Regions from separate parts of the Bacillus songklensis genome, predicted to be linked through region 1. Evidence: predicted binding sites of a transcription regulator. Region 1 holds the regulator's gene; the other holds the start of a gene.
What was found. The regulator LexA, encoded in region 1, represses DNA repair genes until DNA is damaged. The targets are predictions, from matches to a motif close to CGAACATATGTTCG.
Positions count from the first base shown of each region.

Region 1 (6,844 bases):
TATCTAAGAGAAGAAAAGTTACACCGACAGCGAATAGGATGGCTCCAATATAATCCACGCTCGCTTTTTTCGGCTGATAATGTTCTTTGTAAGGTAAAAGCGTCAGAAATGCGATTAAACAAACTGGTAAATTTACAAAGAATATCCATCTCCATGTCATATACTCGACGAAGAACGCTCCAAGTAAAGGGGCGAGGATGGCGGAAAGCCCCCACATTGCTGTAAATAAGGCTTGGATTTTCCCTCTTTTCTCTACAGGGAAGAGGTCTCCGGCAATAATTGCAGGGAACGGCATCATGAATCCTGCTCCTATCCCTTGAATAGCACGGAAGATGACCAATTGAATCATATTTGCAGATAACCCGCAAAGGAGTGATCCGGTTAGAAATAATGTAATCCCGAATCCGAACACTCTTTTCCTGCCAAATATGTCGGATAATCTACCAGCCACAGGGGAGAGAATGGTACTTGCAATCATATAGGACGCAAACGACCAGGCGTACAAGTCAAATCTCCCTAACTCTTTTGCGATGATTGGCATCGTTGTGTTCATAATGGTTGTATCGATTGATGCTACCAACATAGCAAGAACAATACTTATCATTACTGAAGTTCTACTTTTCATCTATTAACCCCCTTATTACGGTTCAAACAAGTTATTATACCCTATTAAGACAGGTTATGGAAACAAAGAAGTTTTTTATATTCAATAAGAAAAGCTCATAACAATATGGCAATATACTTATAAGATTCAATTGATTACTTATTGTTAAATAAGTTGCATTCTAATATCTGTTGAATGGTTCAGTTATCGGTAGTTTGAAAAGCATTCCTTTCCGCCCGATATAACACATTTGCCGCTGGCATACATACCTGATTTTCATGAAATGTAGCCATTAGTTCAAACCTAACATTGCGTGAAGTTTCAAAATAATATTCTGGTTTCACTAAGCCCACAATACAAAATTCATATCCAACGAATTTAAGATTTGGATTTAAGTCCGTTATGCCAAGATATTGAAAATCTTCTTCAGGTGTCCCATCCTCTAGTCTTAATAGGCTTTGACCATACTTCTCATTGCAGATGCTGCATACTATTTCTAATAATTCCTTGATTCTCCGAGGGTCTTCCTGATAACTTACAGTTATTTGTTCTATGACACGCATTTTACCCTTGTTATAATTTTGGATTGTCCTTATTTCTCCATGCGGAATAGTAAGGAGTTTCCCTGACCATTCACGAATTTGCATAAAACGAATGCCCGTTTCTTCGATTGTGCCTGAATGCGTTTCATTGAATGTCACATAGTTGCCCACTCGGAATTCCTTGTCAGACAATCTGACGATACCTGATAGAATGTCTTTTAACATTTGTTGTGCGGCAAAACCTAAAATGATACCTGCAATCCCTGCGCCCGCAAGAAGACCTTTAATATCTATAAATTGCCCTATTAGGTATATGACAACGATTGCAGCGCTTCCATATCTTAAGGTTGAGCGAATAACACCTTGTATAGTCTTTTCAATTTCTTCATTAAAAAAATCTGATTTTTTAAAAAACCAGTCAATCGTGCGATTTATAAGAAAGGAAATGGTCATTAAGAATAAGACCATTAATGCGATTCGTAAGATTAGAAATTTCTCTATATAGTCTAAAAATCCTTGAGTATAAGTTAAAAAATTGTCCATACCTACACCTCATTAATATAAAAAATGCAGCTTAACTCCCTCGAAGCTAACTCGAGGAAATTTAATATAATCCCATAGCACAAGTATTTATGTATTTTCCGCAAGATTTTTGAGATATATACTTTAGGCACAATAAATAAGATATGTAATAAGTAATGCACAATGTAATAAAGCCCCGGTACCAAGTCTTTCCCAACAAAGAATACTGGGTTTTGTTTCAAGGTTTATAAATTAAGATTGGCTACCTATGCAAGTTTGGAATTCGTTGAGTAGCTCATCTAGATCTTGACTTATTTTATGCAAGCCATGAATAGAAGAAAGCAACTCGGCTTATGTCGAAAGATTAAGCAGGAAATGTAGCTTGAGTGGGAGACAAAGAAGCTATTGAAACAGAGAAGGGATATAATAATTATTGATTGTATAGAATCGTTTATATTTACAAATGGTTATTGCGAAATCAAAAACGAAAATAACAGATTTGAAGTTTTGTTAATGCAACTATCAGACTTAACACCCCTAGAATAAGCAACTAAAGAGAATAAATGGTCTGTGTGAGAATCCCTTCAACTACAATAAAGAATATTTGTTGAAGGGAAACATGCAAAATGTTATGATTCTGTTTTATACACTCACATTATTTGTGGGTGTATTTTTTATATCCAAATTTGAATATTTAGTTAAAGATGAATCCTAAAAAAGACATTTCGTAATAAGGTCTTAAGAACGGAAGTTTAAAGCTTTTAATAAAACATCGATATCACCTTTAAAGGTGAAAAAGCGAGGATTATTTTCATCATCGAAAACCATTAAATAAGGTTCTTCCTGTTCTCCAACAATAATAATTACTTCATTTACTAAGTCATTCATCCATTGATTTTGTATCGCTACAGAAGGTTCCAATGGAATTTTAATCATATAACCTTCGTTTGGGATAACCCTGAACTTCCGATATATATCGGTTATTCGATTTAGGTATTTTTCGCCTTCCTTTTGTATTGCAGGATTTGATGCAACAGTCTTTATTACACGATTATGTTCGATGTTTAAAACTTCAACGTTTTTATTATTTTGAGCCATAACATGGGGTGTGAACAAAAGCATTATAAATAAAAATACCGCTAATTTATTTACCATTAACAACACCTCATTGCTAATATTGCCAAAAGGTATGCAAATTATTAACATACGCTTTTTTCACTGACGGATCCGATTATGTAATAAGGTAATGACTGTATTACTTCCAACCACTGTATCGCATGAAGGTGTAAAAGCCTCTTATAAGATTGGGGTTCTTGAAGCGAAAATGCCTAAATTAATGAAAGATGATCGAAAGAAGGTTGATATGGAGTTTCATTAATAATAAGTAAGTTACTATCTACATAGAACGTATAAATCTACCATTGTTTGATTCATTCCAACGCATTTCATTCGTTTTATATTCCAAGAAAAAGAGAATAACCCAAAACTTGATACCAAGTATCTGGATCATTCTCTAGAATCATCCCGCCATCTTATCAGAGTCACAAACGATATGATGGAAAGGAAGTGAATGATATAGGCGGAAAGAGTTTCTGGAATGCCATGGATCAGTCTCTTAATGGATAGAGCGATAGACACCGATTACTTTTCCTAAAATAGAAACATTATTTAAAATGATAGGTTCCATTGTGGAGTTTTCAGGCTGCAGACGAATGTAGTTTTGCTCTTTGAAGAAGCGCTTCACAGTTGCTTCGTCCTCTTCTGTCATCGCTACAACAATATCTCCATTATTAGCCGTTTGCTGCTGGCGGACAATTACATAATCGCCATCCAAAATTCCGGCTTCAATCATACTGTCACCCATAATTTCCAGCATGAATATTTGCTCATCAGGCGCTGCGTATTTATCAGGAAGAGGAAAGTACTCTTCTACATTTTCGACAGCGGTAATAGGTTGGCCAGCCGTAACTTTCCCGATGATCGGTACGTTAATGACATTCGCTTTTACAATATGGTTTGTTTCCTCTGTATCCAATATTTCAATTGCACGCGGTTTTGTCGGGTCTCTGCGGATAAGCCCCTTGCTTTCAAGACGGGCGAGGTGGCCGTGTACAGTCGAACTTGATGCTAAGCCGACAGCTTCACCGATTTCGCGAACAGAAGGGGGGTAACCTTTTAACCTTACTTCCTCTTTGATGAAGCTTAATATATCTTGTTGTCGTTTTGATAACTTTGTCATTCTCTCACCTCAAATCAACGACTTAATTGGTTTCATTATAACATGTATATAAATTGGATACAAACATAAGTTCGAAAATATATTGACTCAAAACAAATGTTCGTATTAAAATGAGAACAGATATTCTGATTATGGGGTGATGGAATTGAATAAGGCGTTACAGACCTTTACATACTATGCAATCTTTTTTATGATTTTAGCAGTGTTTACCTATTTCGTAACATCGTTCGCCAAAGGTCCTAACCTTGAAAACTATGCAACTATTACCATCAGTGCAGGAGATACTCTGTGGGAATTGGGTCAAAAGTATAGAGAACAGCATCATTTATCCTCACATGAGTTTGTGGAATGGGTAGAGACGGAGAACCATCTTGAATATAAAACGATTATGCCAGGTGAAAAAATTTATATCCCAATTTTAAAGAAAGATTTTCAAGAAGGACAAATGTTGGCAAGTAATTAGGAAAGCAGTGATAGAGATTGAAAGCAATCATTTACTGTCGAGTCAGTACGGAAAAAGATACACAAGAGACATCCCTTGAGCGTCAGAGAGAAGAGCTGTTGCAACTTGCAGATCAGTATTCATTCCAGGTTGCCCAAATAGTGGAGGAAAAGGCAAGCGGCTTTGATATTGATCGTGACGGTATGATGGAAGTAATCGAAGCAGTGCAGCGAGAACAGATAGATGTCTTGCTCGTACAGGATGAAACAAGGCTTGGAAGAGGTCATGCAAGAATCGCCTTATTGCATTTTTTCATCAAAGAGAACATTCAAGTATATACCATTAGTCATTACGGGAAGCTTCAGCTGTCAGAGTCAGATTCCATGATGCTTGAAATTATTAGCATTGTGGAAGAATATCAGCGCAAGCTTCATAATGCTAAAATTCGCAGAGGAATGAGACGTGCCGTTGAAAAAGGCTACCGTCCGGAGAAAAACTTAAAAAACGTCGGGGAAAATGCAGGAAGAGATCGAAAAGAAGTACCGATTGAAGAAATCGTTCGTTTACGACGAAACGAAATGACCTTTGAGGAAATTACAGCTACATTAAGGGGATTCGGTTATCATGTGTCAAAAGCGACTGTACATCGACGCTATCAAGAGTACATAAAGAATCAAGATGAATCACTTGCTTAATAGAAATTGGTTTAGTAAGATGACTACATATACTTGGTAGAAGAAAATAATAAGGAGTTATATGGATGTTATCACCGGAAAAAATGGCACGAATTAATTTTTTATCAAAAAAGTCAAAGAGTGAAGGACTTACACCGGAAGAAGCTGGAGAACAACAAGTGCTTCGCCAAGAATATTTGAAAGAGTTTCGTAAGTCTATGACCAACCATCTTCACTCTATTAAAGTTGTTGATGAAAAAGGGAATGATGTCACACCTAATAAGCTCAAAGAAAGCAAAAAGAGGAAACGCATGCATTAATTCATTAACCTATGCCGCAAAATGGTTTATATATACGTACGTGAAAGAAACTGTCCCCGTAAGTTATAGGGAGGCAGTCAGAAATGCTTTTACAGAAAGGATTCGCCAGAAAAATTCTTGATTTCGTTGGATTTTCTGCACCGAGTCTTTTCCGGGGGATGACTCAGAAGGTATGGTTTTTCGGCCTTTTGAGCCATTCCCCTTTTTATTCCGTTTGGTTCTGTATAATTGTTTCTTTTTCCACAGAAAATGTAAAAGTGATAGCAATTTTGTGTGAATTGTTGTACAAAATAAGTAATCATTAGTATGATAGTGATTGAAGCATAGTTCTTAAATGAAAGGATGGAACAAGATGGAACATCGTATTGAAGATCTATCCATTGCAACGATTCGTACTTTGTCAATCGATGCAATTGAAAAAGCAAACTCAGGACATCCGGGAATGCCAATGGGAGCTGCCCCAATGGCATATACCTTATGGACGCAATTCATGAATCAGAATCCAAAAAATCCACATTGGTTTAATCGTGACCGTTTTGTGTTGTCAGCAGGACATGGTTCTATGTTGTTATACAGCTTATTACATCTTGCTGGTTATGATGTATCAATGGATGACATTAAAAACTTCCGCCAGTGGGGCAGCAAAACACCTGGACACCCAGAATACGGCCATACGCCGGGCGTTGAAGCGACAACTGGTCCTCTGGGTCAAGGGGTTGCCATGGCTGTCGGAATGGCGATGGCAGAACGTCATTTAGCTGCTACATACAACAAAGAAGACTTAGAAATTGTGAACCATTTTACATACAGCATTTGTGGTGATGGGGATTTAATGGAAGGTGTTTCAGCAGAAGCTGCTTCATTAGCCGCTCACTTAAAACTTGGTCGTCTAGTTGTGTTATACGATTCAAATGACATTTCATTGGACGGCGAGCTAAATCTTGCGTTCTCCGAAAATGTAGAGCAGCGCTTTAAAGCATATGGCTGGCAAGTTATTCGTGTAGAAGACGGCAATGATATCCAGGAAATTGCTAAAGCGCTGGAGGAAGCGAAATCTGATTTGGATCGTCCTACATTGATTGAGGTAAAAACAGTAATCGGTTACGGTTCTCCCAACCTGGCAGGAAAATCGGATGTACATGGTGCACCGCTTGGAGCAGCAGAACTTAAGATGACAAAAGAGGCGTACAAGTGGACCTTTGAAGAAGACTTCCATGTTCCACAGGAAGTGTATGATCATTTTCGTTCTGTCATTGCAGAAGCGGGTCAGAAGAAGGAAGAAGAATGGAATCAATTGTTCGCTCAATATAAAGAAAAATATCCTGAATTAGCGGAGCAATTCGAATTGGCGGCAGCAGGAAAACTTCCGGAAGGATGGGAGAAAGAGCTGCCGGTTTATGAAGAAGGTACAAGTCTTGCTTCTCGTGCTTCTTCAGGTGAAGCGTTAAATGCTGTTGCAAAAGCAGTTCCGTTTTTCTTTGGGGGATCAGCTGACTTGGCA
Region 1 is NZ_JBHRZT010000007.1:187,584-194,427, reverse strand. It holds gene ACFOU2_RS01560 (MDR family MFS transporter) at 1-625, opposite strand, end outside; gene ACFOU2_RS01555 (mechanosensitive ion channel family protein) at 805-1,689, opposite strand; gene ACFOU2_RS01550 (hypothetical protein) at 2,407-2,823, opposite strand; gene lexA (transcriptional repressor LexA) at 3,284-3,907, opposite strand; gene yneA (cell division suppressor protein YneA) at 4,053-4,370, shown strand; gene ACFOU2_RS01535 (YneB family resolvase-like protein) at 4,388-5,044, shown strand; gene ACFOU2_RS01530 (DUF896 domain-containing protein) at 5,110-5,343, shown strand; gene tkt (transketolase) at 5,696-6,844, shown strand, end outside.

Region 2 (6,844 bases), on a different contig from region 1:
GTACACCTTTTTGCTTGATCTCCTCTAACAATTCCTCAGTAAAATGCAACCCGGCTGTCGGTGCGGCAGCGGAACCTCGCTCACGGGCAAAAACCGTTTGATAACGTTCTCTGTCATCTAATTGCTCTTTAATATAAGGAGGAAGAGGCATTTCTCCCAATTGATCCAGCACTTCATAAAAAATGCCTTCGTATTCAAATTGAAGAACACGCCCTCCCTGCTCTCCCGTGCCGACACACGTTGCCTTTAAGCGGCCGTCTCCAAACGTAAGGACCGTTCCTTCTTTTACCCGTTTTGCAGGCTTTACAAGCGTTTCCCATGTATCCCCTTCTGTTTGCTTAAGAAGAAGAACTTCAATGTTGGCGCCAGTATCTTCTTTTGTACCGAATAAACGGGCGGGCATTACACGTGTATTGTTAAGGACCAGACAATCTCCTTCTTGTAAATACGAAATTATGTCATGAAAGGTTTCATGTTTTATGTCACCCGTTTCTTTATTTAATACCATAAGCCTTGAGGCATCACGTTTTTCAAGAGGAGTTTGAGCAATTAATTCTTCTGGTAAATAAAAATCAAACAAATCAACTTTCATTGTTGTCACCTGTTTCTGTATTTACTTCTTTTTTTATCAAGTTTAAACAGGCGGTCGCATTTTCCCTTTTTCAGCAAAAGCCTCCGCCCGTAAGAACCTTTATTTTAGTTTGCCGATAATGAAGAAAATCAATGATAATACAACACTAATCACAATAGAAGTCACAATCGGAAAATAAAAAGTTGTGTTTCCTTTTTTAATGAGGATATCGCCAGGGAGCTTTCCAATAAACTGTAGCACAAACCCAACAAGGAGTAAAAGGGCTCCCGCTCCCATCAGCATTTTAGGAAGTTCTGTCATCTTTCGGGTACCTCCATTTGGAAATGCTCGTATACCGAATTCGTCACAATCCGCCCGCGGGGTGTACGCTGTAAAAAGCCGATTTGCAGTAAATATGGCTCGTATACATCCTCGATCGTATGTGGTTCTTCCCCGATTGTCGCGGCAATCGTATCCAAACCGACCGGGCCTCCGCGGAATTTTTCGATGATGCCTTTTAATAATTTATGGTCAATATGGTCGAGTCCTAAACGGTCTACTTGCAATAATTCAAGGGCTTCATTGGCTAACCCTGCCGTAATTTCTCCATCTCCCCGTACCTGTGCAAAATCACGCACCCGACGTAATAAACGGTTGGAGATACGGGGAGTGCCTCTCGAACGTCTTGCGATCTCAACAGCTGCACTTTTCTCGATCCCTACATTCAAAATGGAAGCCGTACGCTCGACAATGGATGCTAAATCTTCAGTCTGGTAATACTCCAGGCGACTTAAGACACCGAAACGATCACGTAAAGGAGAAGATAATAATCCTGCTCTTGTTGTTGCTCCTACCAACGTGAAGGGCGGTAAGTCAAGGCGAACCGAACGGGCACTCGGTCCTTTTCCAATGACAATATCAAGGCAAAAATCTTCCATTGCCGGATAAAGAACTTCTTCTACCGAACGATGAAGACGGTGGATTTCATCAATAAACAGGACATCCCCTGGTTCTAGACTTGTTAAGATGGCTGCCAAATCACCCGGGCGTTCAATGGCCGGCCCTGATGTCGTCCGAAGCTGTACCCCCATTTCATTGGCAATGATGGCCGCTAAGGTTGTTTTCCCCAGGCCAGGCGGTCCATACAACAATACATGATCTAACGTTTCGTTGCGCAGCTTGGCAGCTTGAATGAAAATGTCCAAATGGGACTTTACTTTGTGTTGTCCGATATACTGTTGCAGCGTCTGCGGACGCAAACTTTGTTCAAGCCATTCTTCTTCCTGGATGACATCACCAGTCACGATGCGCTCGTCCATATAATCCTCCTCCCCTTCTTTTACTGGTCATTGCTCTATTTTAACAATTTCTGCAATGCCTTTTTGATGTATTGATCTGTTGTTAACTTTTCTTTCATTAGATCCGGAATAACCTTGTTGATTTCTCTCTCTGCATAGCCCAATACTTTTAATGCTTCAACCGCTTCATCCAATGCTTCTGATTCACTTGTCACGGCATCCAGTCTTTCTACATCGGTAAATAAATCCGGCACGGCACCCGGCAGCACATCATGAAGCTTTCCTTTTAAATCCAAAATCATTTGTCGTGCCGTTTTCTTGCCGACTCCCGGAAATTTCACTAAAAACTTCTCGTTTTCCTCCTCAATGGCCTGCACAAGCTGAACAGGATTTCCTGAAGCTAAAATGGCCAAGGCCCCTTTTGGACCGATGCCTGACACACTTAATAATTTCGTAAACAATCCTTTTTCCTCACGGGAAGCAAAACCGTATAAAGCGATCACATCTTCACGTACATAATGATAGGTGTAAATCGTCACGTCCGCTTTCGGATTGATGGTAAACACGTAAGGATTCGGCGTAAATAATTGATAGCCGATTCCGTTGTTCTCAATTACTACATATTCAGGATTTAAATACGTAATAACCCCTTTTATATAATCAAACAATCTATTCTCTCCCTTGCCACTTATCTAGAAGGACATACGTTTTATCCCGCTCTTGCGGGCAGTAAGACCCCCACCTGGTGAAGATTCACTTTATGCTACCACATTTGAAATACATTTGACTACTTGCACACGGCGGCACTCCGCAAACGTACGTTCCTTTCATTATAGCGTAAATTTTTATTTTTTATAAGAAGGCTTCGTTAATAGCCATATTGATTTTGGCTATTTGGGACCCGTAAGAAATTCAATCGAAAAATTCAGCGTTTTTTCAGGAACCCATTCCACAAGAAATCACCGTTTTCCCAAAATCGTCGATGCTTCAACAATTAAGAGCCAACGGTGATTGACATTCTTTTCATTATGGAGAATTAAGCGAATAGTCCTTAAAGAAATTCATCAAAGAAACATATTCATCTTTTGAATGAACGCGTATTCCTTTTTTCAGCTCTTCACGATGGTAACTCTCCAGCCTTTCTACATCAATTTGAAAAAATGACTGAATGACTTTCGTGGAGTGATTCGGTTTACCCTCATAAATAGACAACATGTTGCCAATCGAAATTCCAAAATACCCGTTTGTCTTTAATAATGGAGAAATATCATCAATATAAGCACGAAATACAAGTTCATCTTCACCTTCTTTGATGATCCTCCACTGACCATAAGCATCTAAAATTTCTTGCTTAGGGCTATCTACATGACGTATTACTTCTTGACTAACGACTCCGTCGAGATATACTCTTTCTAAGAAAACGGTGAACTCCTCTTCGCTTACAGCCGCTTTGACATTTGTTGCAGCCAAACAGACCCATGCCAGCAAAGCGGTAATAAAACAAAGCAGGCCTTTTCTTTGATGAATGAGGATATGCATCCATCTTCACCTTCCCAAATGTAAAATAAAAACTTCTAAACAAGGAAGCATTTACTTATAGCTTTACCTTATTTAGAAGTTTTATCCTTTTTTAAGCGTAAATACACTTAGTAAGCCTCTCTGTCTCTTCTTCTTCTTAATCCTAAAAGGCCTGCTAACCCTAGTAAGCCAACCCATTCCCAATCCGCATCGTTGTCATCAGCCACATCGGTGGTCTGAGCGACACGGGTTGTTCGGATATCATCGTTTGTTCGATAATTGTCAGTTGTCCGAACGCCATCATTATTATCAACTTCAGCTAAAACAGGCATACCTGCAGTCATTGCCGCAAGAATGAAAATACCTAAAATGGAAAAAAGCTTCCTTTTTATAGTTTTCATAGCTCCCCTCCTTCCATTCATTAATGATGTTAGGATATCCTATTCATTTTTCATTATTCAGGACTTGGTTCTGAACTATTGTGGAAGGGGGCTGGATAATCTATTTTAAAAATCTTGTGATACAGGGAGTGTGCCTGCAAATGATATAAAAGTAAAACAACTTTTATTGTCATCACACAAATATATGAGAACTGCCCGTCTTTTTTTGATTATTAAACTCTTAACAAATTATGCAATTGAGGTATAATATAATTTAGTGGATGAGCCTTCATCTTCAATTAGTATTGTTTGTCAGCAATATGAAATCGTAACGAACTCCTTATAGTTATTTTGAAAAAGCGTTGAAGAAACAGCTTTATTTCATATTAGCAGTTTTGTGTAGATTCAAAGTGGAAAGAGAGTGTTCATTATGGGCCGTAAGTGGAACAATATTAAAGAAAAAAAAGCGTCAAAAGATGCAAATACGAGTCGTATATATGCAAAATTTGGACGCGAAATCTATGTAGCAGCAAAGCAAGGTGAACCAGATCCAGAATCAAATCAAGCTTTAAAAATCGTACTCGAGCGTGCAAAAACGTACAGTGTGCCGAAAACGATTATTGACCGTGCAATTGAAAAAGCGAAAGGTGGTTCAGAAGAAAACTATGACGAACTTCGTTATGAAGGCTTCGGACCAAATGGATCGATGGTAATCGTAGATGCACTGACAAATAACGTGAACCGTACTGCATCAGAGGTGCGTGCTGCATTTGGTAAAAACGGCGGTAACATGGGAGTAAGCGGATCTGTAGCATATATGTTTGATGCAACGGCGGTCATCGGTCTTGAAGGTAAAACGGCAGATGAAGTGCTTGAAATATTAATGGAAGCAGATGTAGACGTCCGTGACGTTTTAGAAGAGGACGAAGCGGTTATCGTTTATGCAGAACCTGATCAGTTTCATGCAGTGCAAGAAGCATTGAAGAATGCCGGTATAACCGAATTTACAGTTGCAGAACTAACAATGCTTGCGCAAAATGAAGTAACACTTCCAGAAGATGCACAAGCAAAATTTGAAAAAATGATTGATGCATTAGAAGATTTAGAAGATGTTCGACAAGTCTACCACAATGTGGATTTAGGTGAATAATACATGAGAGCAGACCTTTGTTATGGTAACAAAAGGTCTGCTTATTTAGATTGTTCATCTATTCGGAATGGTTTTGAATAACTATAGCCTTTTTATGTATACGTTTACGGTACCATCGTTACTTCCGCTGACACATTTGCCACGCCGAATATTCTTTCACTTAGAATGTCCAGCCATTCTAAAGACTCCTCTCATCTTACAAAATTCCACCCTATAATATATCATAAACGAAAAAAAGAGAAATGATTATCCAAAAAGGATAGGGACCGTTTTGCCCCCATCCTCCCGGTTAACGTGTGCTTCTGTTTACTTTTTCATCTACAGCCTCCAATAAGCTGTTAAAGTTGGTACTCATCACTCCAGGCCCTCCATTGCGCAGCTCGTTATCGATACTGCGAACGTGGCTGTATACGCCATCATCTACGGTAACGTGAAGTTCGTAGGACTTGCTGACATCAGAGAGCTCCCGGCGCACTTTATTTTCAAGGAGAGCTGGATCTGCTACATCTGATTCAATAGCTACGAGCATACGGTTGCCATCCACAAGAGCACGGGCGTCGTCTACACCCTTTATTCTCTCTACACGGTTAACGACATCCTGTACGATCCCGCCGCCATGTTTCTTATGATACGATGTTTTGGTAAGTGCGTTGGTCGAATTTAAATGACCATGATAGTTCCTATCATCTTCCGCACCAAGGCGGGCACTGCCATAAAATAAACCATCCCTTTGAAGACCGTAGGTAAGCGTTGGTGATTGAGACATGGTATTCATGCGTTTAATGCCTTCACGAGCGTTTAAGGCATTACCGTTTCTGAACCCATTATCTCTAGTTGTACGATCCATAATTTCTGTAACAGGACCATCGTTATCATCCATCAAAATAACGTTGCCATTTCGATCGGTTCCATCAGCCATGCGCATATCTTTTTCATTCGAATAATAACCGACAGGTCTCGTTGTATCGTTATATCGCTGCCTTCCTGCTTCCTCGTTTGCATTACAAGCAGATAAAGCCGCTGCACAAGCTAAACTTAAAACCGTTACCGTTGCTTTGTTCAACACAAATCCCCCCCGGTCAACATTTGAGCACAAAAACACTTGCACTCATGTATAGGGTTCAATTTCGACGGGAAAATTATGCTGTTAGTTAGCGGTAACTCCTTTAAATGTTGGAGGATACACTCCTTGGTTATTTTATCACTAATGATTTTTAACGTTTATTTCTTATTCTCATTAAACAAATAGTTCGTTGCTTCAGAGACTAAGCGCTGGCGGAAATATATTTCCATCTTTGTTTTTTGAACTAAGTGATTGAGTTGCTGCCTAGATGTAGAAGAAACGGGATTTATACATAGCTGATTCCACTCCCTCAGTAAATCAGCGGGAAACAACAGCAAACTAATCACCCACTTAGCAGTTGCCCCTTCTTTAATGAGAGGGTGCTGGAACAAGGAAGAAAAAGACCATTGTGTATAGCTTAAAAACCGCTGCATAAGCTGAATGTATTCATATTCCTTTGGACCAGTACATAATAAATCAAAATCAATCAGCCACAATCTTCCATCCCGGGATGGAATAACATTGTGGGAAGCGACATCTCCGTGAAGGATGGAGAAAGCAGTCGCCGGTGCTTTGAAAAATTGTTTAGACCAACTAAGACTTTTCTCAGCCCACATTGTTAAGATGGTAAATAGATTTTTTGATAAATATAGCGATATACGGGAATGATTTTTTTGAAAGTCCCTTAGCCTTTCTTTCCATTTAGTCGGCAAACACAGCTTCGGTAAAGGAGACTTTATGGTTGGAAGAGCAGTCTCTCCGCATTGATGAAACATGCGCAGCAACATAAGTACTTGCTCTCTTTGCTCGAATGTCCGATAACTAAACACCGATACGGAAGGAACATAGGGAGTCAGCGTCCAA
Region 2 is NZ_JBHRZT010000020.1:551,231-558,074, forward strand. It holds gene queA (tRNA preQ1(34) S-adenosylmethionine ribosyltransferase-isomerase QueA) at 1-592, opposite strand, end outside; gene ACFOU2_RS05825 (DUF2905 domain-containing protein) at 692-892, opposite strand; gene ruvB (Holliday junction branch migration DNA helicase RuvB) at 889-1,890, opposite strand; gene ruvA (Holliday junction branch migration protein RuvA) at 1,926-2,537, opposite strand; gene ACFOU2_RS05840 (BofC C-terminal domain-containing protein) at 2,896-3,408, opposite strand; gene ACFOU2_RS05845 (WGxxGxxG family protein) at 3,516-3,779, opposite strand; gene ACFOU2_RS05850 (YebC/PmpR family DNA-binding transcriptional regulator) at 4,198-4,917, shown strand; gene ACFOU2_RS05855 (YhcN/YlaJ family sporulation lipoprotein) at 5,207-5,980, opposite strand; gene ACFOU2_RS05860 (phosphotransferase) at 6,139-6,844, opposite strand, start outside.
Region 2: ruvA (Holliday junction branch migration protein RuvA) is a predicted target of LexA. The motif match lies at 2,681-2,694, and genes of this name have one in related genera.